One region of the Bradyrhizobium sp. UFLA05-153 genome, then DNA from elsewhere that is predicted to be linked to it. Evidence: predicted binding sites of a transcription regulator. Region 1 holds the regulator's gene; the other holds the start of a gene.

Region 1 (7,515 bases):
AGGCGATGGATTAAGGCTTCAAATTCTCGGGAGGATAACAATGAACGAAGCGCCCCGCATCCGGCCCCAACGAAACGTCGAACTCGGCGCCAGCGACGAGCCGTTCCAGAACCTGCACGAATTCATCCGCAAGGCGCGCTCCAACCTCAACCAGAACGCCTGGGACTATATCGTCGGTGCTGCTGAGACCGAGACCACGATGCGCCGCAACCGTATGGCGCTGGACGAGATCGCCTTCCGCCCGCGCGTGCTGCGCGACATGCGCAACGTCGATGGTTCCGTCGTGCAGTTCGGCCGCAAGATGCGCCTGCCGGTGGTGCTGGCGCCGGTCGGCGCGCTCGAGATCTTCGATCCGCACGGCGCGGCCTCCGTTGCTCGCGGCGCCGGCGCCTTCGGCGCGGCGCATATGCTGAGCTCGGTGTCGGACCCGGGCCTCGAGAAGACCGCGGAAGCGGCCCCCGATGCGCTACGCTTCTATCAGCTCTATGTCCGCGGCGATGACGCTTTCGTCGAGGATGTCGTCGCCCGCGCCGTGAAAAGCACATACGCCGCGTTCTGCCTGACGGTCGACACCGCCCATTACAGCCGTCGCGAACGCGACATCGCCAAGCGCTATGTTCGCGAGAGCCGGCTGCGCGCCACCGGCGGCGACTACCAGAAGGGCCTTGAGTGGCGAACCGTGAAGCTGATCAAGGACAAATTCAAGATCCCGCTCATCATCAAGGGCATTGCGACGGCCGAGGACGCGCTGATCGCGCTCGATCACGGCGTCGAGTGGATCTACGTCTCCAACCACGGCGGCCGCCAGCTCGATCACGGCCGCGGCGCCATGCACGTGCTGCCGGAGATCGTTGATGCCGTGAAGGGACGCGCGAAGATCATGGTCGACGGCGGCTTCTGCCGCGGCACCGATATCGTCAAGGCGATCGCCATGGGCGCGGACCTCGTCGGCATCGGGCGCCTGCAGTGCTGGGCGCTGGCCGCGGCCGGAGAAGCCGGGATCACGCGGATGCTGGAGCTTCTGGAAGACGAAGTGCTGCGCTGTCTCGGGCTATTAGGGGCCGCCTCGTTTGCCGAGGTGAACGCATCCTGCCTGCATCCGGCGACGGCCACCAACGCACCAAGCGTATTCAGCGCGTTTCCGCTGCTAGATATCGAGCCTTATCGCTACTGAAAGGATGCAATGACCTCCCTCCTCTCTCCCGGCAGCGCGGATGCGCTTCTGTTCGATCTCGGTCGCGTGGTGCTCGACATCGATTTCTCCAAGGCGATCACCTGCTGGGCGGGACATGCCGGCTGCGAGCCGCAATCGATCGTGGCGCGCTATGTGCGGGACAGCGAAGCCTATCGGCTGCACGAGATGGGCAAGATCAGCGACGAGGCCTATTTCGACTCGCTGCGGCGCTCGCTGGGGATCGAAATTTCCGACGCGCAGTTCCTGGAGGGGTGGAATGCGATCTTCGCTGGCGAGATGCCCGACATAGCAAACCTGTTGCCGCGCGCCGCGCAGCACGTGCCGCTCTACGCCTTCTCCAACACCAACCGGCCACACGTGGAATATTTCTCGAAGGAGTATGCCGACGTGCTCGGCCATTTCCGCGACCTTTATCTGTCCTCCAGCATCGGCCTGCGCAAACCCGATGCGGAATCCTTCGACCATGTCGTCGCCGCGATCGGCCTGCCGGCGCAGCGAATCGTATTCTTCGACGACCTCGCGGAAAACGTCGAAGGCGCGCGGGCACGAGGGCTGACCGCGGTCCACGTGACGTCGCCTCGCGACGTCGGCGAGGCCCTGAGGGCGCTCGGTATCTGAGAGCATGGCCGCATTGCTGCGTTAGCAAAGGGTCTGGTTCCCGCCTTCTCCAGGAACTTTCTTAGGCAACTGTGGAACCAACTCGCTCTGTGTATTTTTGCACAGAGTTCCCGGAACGGATCAGGGCGTCGGGAGTCATATGCCCGTTGGGATCTCTACAACGGACGCGTGATCGTGTTGGGCAAAGCCTATTTCACCAAACAAGCCTCGATCCTTCTCCAATTCGCGAAGTCAACATCGGACAAGGAACTCTCCGCCAAGCTGGTCAGCAAGGCGGCCGATCTGAAAGCGCAGGGCGACCCGCTGCCCGAGATGGATCACAGCCTGAGAGCGCCCGACGTCGATCCGGACAATGAAACGGGAGCCACCTGATGCTAGCCGTGAGCCTGGTCGTCGCCGTGGCATGTTTGGCCACCGTCATCCCCGTCTTTCTCGTCATCGAGACGATCGCGCGGCGGCCGCACTAGGCGCATTCAACCGCGCTTGGGTTGGGGCCGATCGAGACGCTGCCGTTGCGCGCGCATGCGGCTCGTCTTCTCCTTGAGTGCCTCGATCTCCTCGTCGAGCTTTGCGCTCCTGGATTTCGGCGGCTCATCGCCGCGCAGCTTCTCGAGCGCCTTCTCGACCGACAGCTTTGAAGTCTCTGCCATCAGGGTTCTCCCGGACGTCTCCTGACGCGCCTTTCGTGCTGTGGCGCGCGGCAATTCTGAGCCGGAGGCGGGACGACGCGATATTGTCCCAAAGGGCATCCCGCCATCCTGCTGCTGGAGCGACATTTCCATCTCCACCTTCGTGATCACCCCTTTTGCCTCGACGCCCGCACTCGGCTAGAACGCAACGCGACCTGTCCTTACGATTTGCTCTGCAGGAGTTTTGCCCGTGGCCCTGATGCCGGTGTCCGATGCCCTCGCCGCGGTGCTTGCGGGCGTCGTGCCCGTGGCTGAGGAGATGGTCGCGCTGGATGCAGCCTACCACCGCGTGCTCGCGCGCGACGTCGCGGCCAGGCGCACGCAGCCGCCGCAGGCGATGTCGGCGATGGACGGCTATGCGGTGCGCGCCACCGACGCGGCGAAGGTGGGCGCAGAGATCACCGTGATCGGCGAGGTCGCGGCCGGCCGGCCGTTTGCGGGAACGGTCGGCGCGAGCCAGGCGGTGCGGATCTTCACCGGCGGCGTGGTGCCCGATGGCGCGGACGCGGTGGTGATCCAGGAGGACACCGTCGCTGACGGCAAGCGCGTCACGATCAAGGAGGCCGCGATCGTCGGACGGCACATCCGCCCCGCCGGCGTCGATTTCCGCGAGGGCGACGTGCTGCTCCGACAGGGAGCCCGGCTGACCGAACGCGACCTCTCACTCGCCGCCGGCATGAACCATCCGGAGCTTGCCGTCCGCCGCCGGCCCAGGGTCGCGATTCTCGCGACCGGCGACGAACTGGTGATGCCGGGCTCGACGCCCGGCGCGGGCCAGATCGTTTTTTCCAACGGCTACGCCTTGCACGCGCTGGCGCGGGCCGAGGGCGCCGAAACGTTCGATCTCGGCATTGCAGCCGATACCGTTGCGGCGACCACCGCCGGTATCCGCCGGGCCCGCGAGAGCGGCGCCGACATCCTGATCACGACCGGCGGGGCCTCGGTCGGCGACCACGATCTGGTCAGGCCTGCGCTTCAAGCCGAAGGCTTCGAAATGGCGTTCTGGAAAATCGCGATGCGGCCGGGCAAGCCCATGATGCACGGCCATCTCGGCGCGATGCGGGTGATCGGCCTGCCCGGCAATCCGGTGTCGTCCTATGTCTGCGGCTTCCTGTTCATGGTGCCGTTGATTCGCGCGCTTGCGGGCCGCTCGCGCGTTCATCACCGCCTCGAGCGCGCCGTGCTCGGGCGCGACGTCGGGCCCAACGATGTCCGCGAGGACTATCTGCGCGCCAGGCTCGAGGAGCGCGAGGACGGCACGCTCGTGGCCGTTCCGGTCAACCACCAGGACTCCTCGCTGCTTGCGAATCTCGCTATGGCACAGGCACTTCTCGTGCGCGCGCCATTCGCGCCAAAGGCCGAAGCAGGCACGCCTTGCGAGGTGTTGCGGCTGCCCTTGTGAGTGCGATCTGATTCGCGCGTGACGCGAACTTCGCCGCGTTCACACAAAATTAAGTGGTTGCGGAACACATATCGAACATATAGTGTCCGTTCATGATTTGTTTCGAGCATCTAGCGGCTTCTGCTGAATCTGACGTCTCGGAATCGAACGACATCAACCGGGGGACTTGGTCGAGATGTTAACGCGCAAACAATACGAGCTTCTGCGGTTCATCAGTGAGCGCCTCAAGGAAAGCGGCGTGCCGCCCTCCTTCGACGAAATGAAGGACGCGCTCGATCTGCGCTCGAAGTCGGGCATCCATCGCCTGATCACCGCGCTGGAAGAGCGCGGCTTCATCCGTCGCCTGCCCAACCGCGCGCGCGCCATCGAGGTCATCAAGCTGCCCGAGCTTCAGGCTGCAGGCGCCGGCCGCCGCGGCTTCACGCCGAGCGTCATCGAAGGCAATCTCGGCAAGGTGCGGGGCCCAAGCGCTACTGTCGACGAGGGCGAGCGTCCGGTCGCCGTGCCCGTGATGGGACGGATCGCGGCCGGCACGCCGATCGAGGCGTTGCAGACCCGCAGCCACACCATCAGCGTACCGCCGGACCTGCTCGGCTCGGGCGAGCACTATGCGCTCGAAGTGCGCGGCGATTCGATGGTCGACGCCGGCATCCTGGATGGCGACATGGCGCTGATCCAGCGCAACGAGACCGCGGATACCGGCGACATCGTGGTGGCGCTGATCGACGACGAGGAAGCGACGCTCAAGCGCTTCCGCCGCCGCGGTGCGTCGATCGCGTTGGAGCCCGCGAACACCGCCTATGAGGTGCGCATCCTGCCGCCGAACCGGGTGAAGATTCAGGGCAAGCTGATCGGGCTGTACCGGAAGTACTGATTGCCCGGCAGATTGCCGGCCATCGCGCAGCGACGCGGGCGGACGGATTGTCCGCTCCGGCGGAATGGTGTTTCCGCTTCCACCGCGATTATCCTCACACCTGCGCAGAGCTAATCCTCAAGCACCGCAAGCGCGAATGCGCGGTGCACGATAAAGAGGAAAAAACCGTGCGACAGATGATTTTGGGCGTGTTCTCGGCGGCCTTGCTCGCGGGCTCGGCCTCCGCGAGCGATGCAGCGCAACACCACTGTGCCATCCGCAAGACGGAGCACGCGGTAACCAGCGCGCCATTCCGCAATTCCAACAATGCGATCGCACCCGCGCCGCAGGTGAGCTGGCCCTATTCAGGGTACTCCGCTCCTGCCGGCCGCTGATGGAAGCTCGCGTGAGTGAATGGTGTGAACCAAGATAGACTAACAGCGAGAGGCTTTGTTCCTGGTTTGCCGGGAAAGATAATGTGATCGGGCGACGCGCACACGGGCCGCAGATTTGCCCACAAACGCGATACACTCGAAGGCTTCCAACTCTGATAGAGGCCTGCGCCTCCGGGGGGGCGCGGACCTGCTATCTCGCATGAGGAGCACTCCGATGTGTGACTACAGCCTACATGCCGTTGCGACCCGCCCCGCTCAAGTCGGCGAGACGATCGTCACGACAACCTTCCGCGGCACCTCGACGCGTGGATTTGCGTCGGAGCGTGATCTCTCGGTTGCCGTCTGCCTCCTGCCGGGCACCGAGCTCGCCTTCGCCGACAACGTCCGCTACGACAATCGCTGGATCTGGACACGCACCGTCAATTCCCGCGTCGGCAAGTTCGGCAAGGTCGATCCGCACATTCCCGATCGTCATCATGATGCGATCGAATTCCCCGACGGCAACTACGTGCTGGTGACGCAGCTCGTCGAGGGACAGCGTGCCACCGTTCTGCAATTGCCGGTGACGCAGCCGCTCGGCGAGAAGACAGAGCAGCCCGCCGTCGAGCAGCACACGACCACGACGCCTACGACACGCCTGCCGATCGGCTGACGCGTCTTTCAATCCTCGGCCTGCAGGTCGGCCTCCGACGGCGTAGCGTCCTTGCTGCGTGGAGTAGCCGGCCGCGGTGCGAGGCTGAGCTCGAAATCGCTATCGCCGGCCTCAGCCGGCGACCAGGGGCGGTTTGCGCCCCTTGCTTTCACCGTTTGCAGCGTGAAACCGTCGCCCTCGCGCGATAGGGTGAGCGCGCCTTGCGTCTTCAGACGCTCGCGATCCACGACCATTGCCGCGCAATCGGTTGCTGCCGGCTTCGCCGTCACCACCAGCGCGGCGCGGCTGCAATCATCCGCCAGCGCGTCGACACGCAGCGAGAGCGCGACCAGACGACCATCAGCGAGCGGCGTCACGCAGCCGGCCTCGTCGCATGAGACGCCGTCGGCGAGCGAGGTAGCGGTTGCGCTGCGCGGATCGGCATCGGCTGCAAGCCACTCCTTGAGGAGAAAATTGTCCTTGCCGGTTCGGATCAGGTGCAGTTGGCGGTCCCTGCCGCGCACCGCGACGCTGTGGCCGTCGCCCGCGATCAGGATGTCGGGCTGGCGCACGTGCAGCGTCGAACCAATCGAGAGCGCGAGCACGATGGCGCCCGTCCAGCGCAGCGGCGTGCGCAACAGGCCCATCACGATGAGGCCGATGCTGGCGGCAATCAGCGGACCGGTGCCGAACGCGGCGATGCGGCCGACCGCGCCCGGCAACGCCGCGACCCAGCGCGTCACAACGACCATCCAGTCGATGCCGATCCCCATCAGCCACCAGAACACGCCATCGAGCCCGAACGGCGCTGCGATCAACCCCAAAAGTCCGGCGGGCATCACCAGCGCCGAGACCACCGGCATCGCCGCGAGATTGGCGAGCACCCCGTAAGGCGTGACGCGGTGGAAATGGAAGGCGGCATAAGGTGTCGTCGCAAGCCCCGCGATCAGCGAGGCCATCAGCAGCATGACGAGCTCGCGGCCGCCCCACAGCGCGATGCGCGCTGTAGCGGAGTGATCGGGCGAGGCAAACAGGTTCGGCATACCGATGTGCACCAGCGCGACGAGGCCGAGAGTCGCAGCAAACGACATCTGGAAGCTCGGATGCACGAGAGCCTCCGGCGCGACCGCGAGCACGATCATCGCGGCAACCGCGAGCGTGCGGAAGGTGATGGCACGCCGATCAACCATCACCGCGATCAGCACCACCGCCGTCATGAAGAACGAGCGCTGCGTTGCAACCTCCGCGCCGGACAGCAGCAGGTAAAATGCGGCCGCCACCAGCGCAGCCGCAGCCGACCATTTCTTGATCGGATAGCCCACTGCAAATCCCGGGATCAGCGCCAGCAGCGCGCGCACCGCAAAGAACACCACGCCGGCGACGACGGCCATGTGATAGCCGGAGATCGACAGCACGTGCCCGAGGCCCGAGATGAACATGGCATCGTTCACGGGCTCGGTGATTGCGTCGCGCCGCCCCGTGAGGAGCGCGGTGGCGATCGCGCGGTTGTCGCCGTCGAGCGTGGCGCGGATGCGCGCGTCGATCGCGTCGCGCAGGCCTTGCATGATCGCAGCATAGCGCAGCCGCAGGCCTCCGGTCTCCGGTGGCTCAGCGACCGTGATCGCCCCCATCGCAAAGCCTGACGCGCCGATGCCCTGAAAAAACATGTCGCGAGCGAAATCGTAGCTGCCGGGCCGCAAGGGCGCGAGCGGCGGCATCAGGCGCGCCTTGA
Region 2 (7,515 bases), on a different contig from region 1:
TGGGAGCATTTCCCACTCTTCGTCTGATTGTGGCGCCGTTGCGGGATGCTCAAGAAACGTCCTCGCCCTAGGACTGGACATCGAAGATGAAGCGCCGCTCGGAGCTGACCTTGTGCCAATCATATGCACCTCCGCGGAACGACGACGTCGGGAATGGTCCAGCGGTCGCTTTGGCCCGAAACTAATCTTCGTAATCAAGGAGGCTGTATACAAAGCATATTCGCCAGAAACCGGTGAATTCCTGGATTTTCAAGATGTCAGTGTCAGAACGGGCGACCAGAGTGGGTTTTTCGAGGCGGAGATCATCAATCCGGAAAAACCTATGAATTTCGGCAGTCGAACTATCAATGGAATTTATCTCCCGTTTCTTGGAGGCATTCTTGCATTGGCTGTGCGATTTCGAGGCTCGTAAGTCGCGCTGCGAAACTTGTCAACGTTGCCCGGAGCCTTGGCATGGAAATGATCTTCGATCTCGCAGGCGCTATACAGTTGGTACTGCAGCCAGCCGCTGCTGACGATGATGATCGTCCCTTCGTTCACGTCAGACATCGAAGAGGAGGGGAGTATGGACCGGGTGTTTCTCGCGCCTGAACGTAACCAATCGCTCGATATCGTTAAGCAGCTCAATCTGCTCAGCGAATTGGATAAGGGCAAAGCGGGCGCCATCAGGGATTCTGTCGTGGTTTTCGTTCCCGAAGAATCGCCAGCAGCTTGGCGGTGCTCGCCAAGCCAGCGCCCGCCACAATTCCCAATTCGTCCATGTGGACACGCAGGGCAGACAGTCGGGCTACGCTGCCTCATCAGCATTTTCCGCCTTCACAAATCGTGCCGGTGGCTTGTAGTTCGACAGAGATAACCAGTACGAACCGCATTGTGAGCCGGGTGCCGGCCTCACAAATCGGTTCTGCATTCGCGGCATCCGACTTGTTCGGCTGCGACCATAGGCAGAGCCGCGCGGACCACTGCCTGGCAGACACTATAGCTGGCTTCAGTTGTGGAGCCGGGGCGTTACGGGCGAACGGCGCCGACTCTTCAACACCTCTTCCTTCTCGGTGGAAAGGTCTCCCCGATTTTGGCGGCGGCCGACTGATCGGCGCGTCTTGGGGGTGGCAATTCGCTACATCACCGTCGGGTTGACGCCCGAAGCGGCCGATACGGTGCTCGGCCTCGTCCGAGGACAGCGCACCGGCAAATCAAGGAAATGTTAACCATTTAACCGAATGATCTGTAAGGAGATATTGAATTGTTCTTGATTTGTTCTTCGCGGGTTGCTACCATCCTCCAGACGCTTTTGGTGGACTTCGACTCTGTTTGATTCGACGCCGCCGCAGGGGGTAGCTAGGGTTGGACGATGAACCTTCTCGCACGAATGAATGACGGGCCGGCCGTACGGTCAATCTCGCCGCGTAGGGAGTTGGGTGCCTACGAAGCGCTGTGGCTTGAGAAGGGGGCTACCTTCAAAACGATCGCCGAGAAATTCGCATCGGACCCGACTGCTGTCCCTTCCGACTTCGTTTCAGGTGCTGTGGCGGACGTTCGCGCATCGGAAGTTCTGGCTGCGCTCAAGAAGGCAGGCGTATCTAGGTTCGGAACTCGGCTGAATCTCACTGGCAACTATCCTCCGAAGCTCCGGGATGCAAGACATCCGGTGGAAATGCTCTATTTCCAAGGTGCTTGGGAGTTCGTCGAGACGCGATGCGTTGCCGTCGTGGGGAGCCGCAATCCTAGCGAAGATGGAAAATCGCGTGCGGCGAGGCTCTCACGCGCGTTGGTCGAGCGCGGCTTTACGGTTGTGTCGGGCCTGGCAACCGGCATCGACACTGCAGCTCATACAGCGGCGATCGAGGCGAAGGGCCACACCATCGCTGTGATCGGCACGCCGATCGGGACCTATTACCCGAAGGAGAATCAGCCGCTCCAGCGCAGGATCGCGGAGGAACATCTGCTCATTTCTCAGGTGCCAGTGCTCCGGTACGCTAGTCAGCACGTTCCGCAGAACAAGCTGTTTTTCCCTGAGCGCAACGTCACGATGAGCGCTCTCACCAAGGGGACGATCATCGTCGAGGCCAGCGACACAAGCGGGACGCTCACGCAGGCTCGCGCGGCCTTGCAGCAAGGCCGCAAGCTGTTCATTCTCGATTCCTGCTTCAAGCGAGATGACATCACTTGGCCGGCGAACTTCGAGAAGAGGGGCGCGATCCGTGTCCGCGATCTCGCCGATATCTGGGGCGCGTTAGGTGATTGCACGCCTTCTCCAGCAAATTGACGAGACCAACCGCAGAGACCACTGGTACCTCGACGAGGGTGACGATTGTCACTACCTCTACGAATATACGGCCCGTTTGGGTTGGCGCGGCGGCGAGACCAATCAGCTCATTCACAATCTTCAGAAGAAGCGAGGCGACGGTGGGTACAATATAAGGCCGCGGCAATCGCTAGATGCGCGAACGATCTGTCAGCGGTTTTAAACGCCGAATGGTTGGCCCAAGCCACGATTGTTCCGGTTCCGCCATCGAAGATGAAAACCGATCCCGCCTACGATGATCGTATGGTGCAGGTCTGCAGAGGAGTCCGCGCCCCGGCGCCTCCCGACGTCAGGGAGTTAGTCGAGCAGATCCTCGACGAACACTTTCAAGGGCGGCAACCGGATGTCGCCAACCGAGCTCAAGCAGAACTACAGGATCGCGGAAAACCAACTGCAGAACCTGCGCGGTATCGTGGGCATCGTCGACGACGTCCTCACGACAGGCTCCCATTTCAAAGCCGTCAAGGAGATGATTCTTGAGCGCGCTCCGCAGACGCGCGTAATTGGACTCTTCGTTGCCAGACGAGCGCTCGCAGATCCATTTAACGAAGTGCCGATCGAAGACCTACTGGGGTGAACGATTGTCACCCACAGGCCGCTGCGGTAGAGCCGGCTCCGCCGGCGTACGGGCGTGCCTGGACATGTTTCATGCCACGGCCCGATCTTCCTTGGAAACGCCGCGTGCGACAATCTTTAGGGCGTCATCTGGTAGCGGCCGCTGCAGGCCTTCGCTTCGTCCCATGGTGCGCGTCAAGCCATAGACTTAGGTACGGTCCCGGGGCTGACTTCGACTTGGTGCCCCGGTCTCCATTGAAGATCGTCCAGATGCCGTACAGCGGATTCCTTCATGCACTGGATACTGATCACCGCTCAACAGCGGCCTGGTCCAGATCGCGCTCGCATGCTGTCGCCGAGATCTTGGACTGCACGCCAAGCTTTCCTCGCGAGCAAGTGCACATATACGCCGGTATACTCGACTATACGCAGGTATAAGTGCGCCACCGATAGGACGGTGCGCAAGGGAATTCTTAATTGAGATTCGATACGACCATTCATGTTGGATTCAAGCGGCGGTTGGAATTATGTGGCACAATCGGATATCAAGTCTCGCCCTGGCATTATCCGTCCCAGCAGCAACAGTTGCGGCTAATGCAGATGCGCTATCACTTCACTTCTGGGCCGGACTCCTTCTCGGCGGTTTGATGTTGGTCCTTTCCTTCGTGACGTCTACGAGACGGGAGGTGGCAGCAGTGACCTTGGACGAAGCGATGGCGATCAAAGCTTTCGAGTCGATCAAAGATGGTATTACAATTTATGATGCCGACCGGTGTGTACTCGGCAACGACGCCGCAGCTCACATGCTCGGGCTATCCAATGGAGAAGAACTGAGAGGATTGGATATCGCTTCGCTCTCCCTGGATCCTCAGCCGAACGGCAAGACTGTTGCGCAGATGTTCGAAGAGACCAATGAGGTTGTGATGAGGTCAGGCCACGTCGCGATCGAGTGGTGGCTTCGGCGCAAAGATCAGACCTCCATTCCAGTCAGGATAAGTCTTGTCGTTTCGAAATTCAGAGGCCGTCCTATAGTCGTGTGTGTCTGGCAGGACATAACCGACCTGGTTCGTATGCGCGAAGAAAGGCTGAGTCTTGCAAGGAGATTCGATAGCGATGTGTCGCGGGTCGTCGAAGTTGTAGCGAGCTCAATGCATGATATGCAAGCGGTTGCATCGGAAATTACAGCTTCAACGGACGATGTCTGTCATCGCGCTAAAGCCATGACAGGAATGGTGAAAAAGACCGAAGAAAACTCCGCTGCCGTGTCTTCGGCGGCTCAAGAATTCTCAGCCTCGATCAATGAAATCAGCCGACAAGTTTCGACAGCAGCGAACATTTCGCACACTGCGCGCGACAAGACCGTACACGCTGAAACAACATTAAGTGAGCTCGTTGCGTCGGTGACGAAGGTCAGTAGCGTCGTCCAAATGATCGAGAGCATAGCATCGCAAACCAATTTGCTGGCGCTCAACGCCACCATCGAGGCAGCACGAGCTGGCGAAGCGGGTCGAGGCTTTGCAGTAGTCGCGGGGGAAGTGAAGAACCTCGCTGCGCAGGCAGCAAAGGCGACTAGCGAGGTTGATACTCAAATTCTCGCCATCCAACAAAGGACGGAACTGGCGACTGCGGCGATGGCTGACATCGCTGACATAGTCGACAAGGTGCAGGAGATCTCGAGCAGCATATCGGCGGCGATAGAGGAGCAATCGATTGTGACGAACGACATCTCAAGAAGTATCACCAATATCAGCGCTGATATGCGCGAAACGTCTCGAGATATTGACCAACTGAACGATGCATCGCGCGCCTCTGGCTCATCGGCGGGTCGGGCGGTTGGGAAGATGTCGCATTTGAGCAGCAATATCGCTTCATTGCAGGGGCAGGTCAGCGACTTCTTGATCAAGATAAGAGCGTAGTTCGGCGCGCTCAGTTCAGTACGGGTCAAAGAGCCAATTGGCGATGAACGTTTGCCGAGCTTGACGTAGCTCGGCAAGGCGCATGTTGATCAGTCAGATCGATAAGGTTCAGCTGCAAAGACTAAAGCGCGATGAGATGAATCGTCATCGCGCTTTAGGTTCTTGTTTGAGTATGATCTTTTCGGAAAACCGCTTCTCACTTTTTCGGATCATGCTCTAGTTCGACGTAAGCGGACACCCAAATGAGCGGTACACGCTTTGATTGTCTAGCTCACGAGTTTGTAAGATTATTTTTGGAAAGAATATCATCGCCTGATGTCAGAAAGGCTCGGTAAGCCTGCTGGATCCCGTCTTTCAGGGAGATTTTCGCGCTCCAGCCCAGCGTTGCGAGCCGGCTGACGTCGAGCAACTTGCGCGGCGTACCGTCGGGGCGCGAGGCATCAAACGTGATCTCGCCCTGATAGTCGGTGACGTCCGCGACGAGCCGGGCGAATTCCACGATCGTGATGTCTTCGCCGGTGCCGATATTAATCAACTCCGCACCCGAATAGCTCTTCATGAGGTGGACGCAGGCATCCGCCATGTCGTCGACATAGAGAAATTCGCGGCGCGGCGTACCGGTGCCCCACACTGTGACGCTTTTTGCACCCACGAGCTTGGCTTCGTGAAAGCGGCGGATCAGGGCTGCGACTACGTGGCTATATTCGGGGTGGTAGTTGTCGCCAGGGCCGTACAGGTTGCTCGGCATCACACTGATGAAGTCGCTTCCGTACTGACTGCGATAGGCTTCCACCATCTTGATGCCGGCGATCTTGGCGATCGCATAGGGCTCATTGGTTGGCTCCAGCGAACCGGACAGCACCATGTCCTCGCGCAATGGCTGGGGAGCAAGTTTTGGATAGATGCAGGAGGAGCCCAGGAACATCAGCTTCTCGACCTCATTGAGATGAGCCGCGTGGATCACATTCGCGGCGATCGCAATGTTGTCGTAAATGAACTCGGCGCGCAGTGTATCATTTGCGACGATGCCGCCGACCTTGGCGGCAGCCAAGAACACGACTTGCGGCCGCGTCTTGGCGAACCAGCCGAACACCTGGGCCTGGTTGCGAAGATCGACCTCGCTTCGTTCCGAAGTGACGAGCCGCACGTCTTCTTGCGCAAGCCGGCGCATCAGCGCGGCCCCGACCATGCCACGATGGCCGGCGACATAGACCGTCTTGCCCTTCAGTTCAAACGGAGTGGCGGCCACCGGCGGCCTCCCGCTTCGCTTCGTCGAGGTCGCTCGCCATCATCTCCTGCACGAGCTGCGCAAAGCTGCGCTTCGGCTTCCAGCCGAGTTGCTGGCGCGCCTTGCTGGCATCGCCAATGAGAAGATCAACCTCCGTCGGGCGGAAATAGCTCGGATCGATCCGGACCACCGCCTTACTGCTCTTGGTATCGATGCCAGTTTCCTCGACGCCTTTGCCGCGCCATTCGATGCGGCGGCCAACCTCGGCGAATGCGAGCTCGACCATCTCGCGCACCGACCGCGTCTCGCCGGTCGCGAGGACGAAATCATCGGGCTTGTCCGCCTGCAGGATCATGTGCATGCCTTCGACGTAGTCGCGGGCATGCCCCCAGTCGCGCTTGGCTTCGAGATTGCCGAGATAGAGCGTCTCCTCGAGACCCACCTCAATGCGGGCGACGGCGCGGGTGATCTTACGGGTGACAAAAGTCTCGCCGCGAATTGGGCTCTCGTGATTGAACAGGATGCCGTTACTTGCGAACATGCCATAAGCTTCGCGGTAGTTCACCGTAATCCAATAGCCGTAGAGCTTGGCCACACCATAGGGCGAGCGCGGATAAAACGGCGTGGTCTCTTTCTGGGGGATTTCCTGAACCAGGCCGTAAAGCTCGGACGTCGAAGCCTGGTAGAAGCGCGTCTCTTTCTCCAAGCCAAGAATCCGGATCGCCTCGAGTAGGCGCAGCACACCGATCGCGTCGGCGTTTGCGGTATATTCCGGGCTTTCAAAGCTGACGCCGACATGGCTCTGGGCGGCAAGATTGTAGATCTCGGTCGGTCTGATCTGCTGGACCAGGCGGATCAGATTGGTCGAGTCGGTCATGTCGCCGTAGTGCATGAGAAACGGCGCGGTCCCGACATGCCGGTCCTGATAGAGATGATCGACGCGCGCGGTGTTGAAGGAAGAGGACCGCCGCTTGATACCATGCACGATATAGCCGAGCGATAGGAGATATTCGGAGAGATAGGCGCCATCCTGCCCGGTCACGCCGGTGATCAAGGCGACACGCCGTTGAGAGTTTTGGTTAGTCAAATTTCACCCTGATGCAAACGAACCGATCGGTTTCCTCACCTCCGGCTGCAGGTACTTGCCGGGAGCTGAACCGTTCCGCGGTGATAAAGAAATGGGCGCTGAAGGACAATAGACGTTTATAGCGATGATTTTGCGGAGATTTTTCGCCTGGACCTGCGGTTCGCTATGCTGGGAAGGTGTTCGGAACAGCTGCGCCAAGGCCGTCCCGGCATGGCGCTAGAGGCATTGAACGCAGTTTCGAACCCGGATCGGCAATTGCTGCCTCGTCACCATGCTATTCGAGTGCCGAAAATCGCTGAGCAATCAAAGATAGGTAAAGCTGTGAGGTGTGACACGACGCGAGCGAGTGAAATCCGTCGAAAAACGCAACCAAGTGCGGAATTTATGCGCCGATAGCGAGCTCCTCGCATTAATCAAAGTCCAA

What was found. Region 1 encodes LexA, which represses DNA repair genes until DNA is damaged. Its sites were predicted from a motif close to TGTTCNNNNTGTGTTCNG; they were not measured.
Region 2: a site for LexA is predicted at 1,245-1,262, ahead of Q2941_RS42820 (DNA-processing protein DprA). Genes of this name have one in related genera too.

The regions. Positions count from the first base shown of each region.
Region 1 covers NZ_JBBIAM010000088.1:6,245-13,759, reverse strand. Annotated here, with positions in the region: gene Q2941_RS36155 (alpha-hydroxy acid oxidase) at 41-1,174, shown strand; gene Q2941_RS36150 (HAD family hydrolase) at 1,184-1,813, shown strand; gene Q2941_RS36145 (hypothetical protein) at 1,988-2,185, shown strand; gene Q2941_RS36140 (hypothetical protein) at 2,287-2,463, opposite strand; gene Q2941_RS36135 (molybdopterin molybdotransferase MoeA) at 2,693-3,904, shown strand; gene lexA (transcriptional repressor LexA) at 4,080-4,778, shown strand; gene Q2941_RS36125 (hypothetical protein) at 4,826-5,152, shown strand; gene Q2941_RS36120 (hypothetical protein) at 5,367-5,804, shown strand; gene Q2941_RS36115 (ComEC/Rec2 family competence protein) at 5,813-7,515, opposite strand, start outside.
Region 2 covers NZ_JBBIAM010000130.1:17,284-24,798, reverse strand. Annotated here, with positions in the region: partial or broken gene Q2941_RS42825 (4'-phosphopantetheinyl transferase family protein) at 1-412, shown strand, start outside; gene Q2941_RS42820 (DNA-processing protein DprA) at 1,352-2,266, shown strand; gene Q2941_RS42815 (hypothetical protein) at 2,649-2,882, shown strand; partial or broken gene Q2941_RS42810 (SOS response-associated peptidase) at 2,952-3,055, opposite strand; gene Q2941_RS42805 (methyl-accepting chemotaxis protein) at 3,547-4,776, shown strand; gene fcl (GDP-L-fucose synthase) at 5,048-6,025, opposite strand; gene gmd (GDP-mannose 4,6-dehydratase) at 6,006-7,091, opposite strand.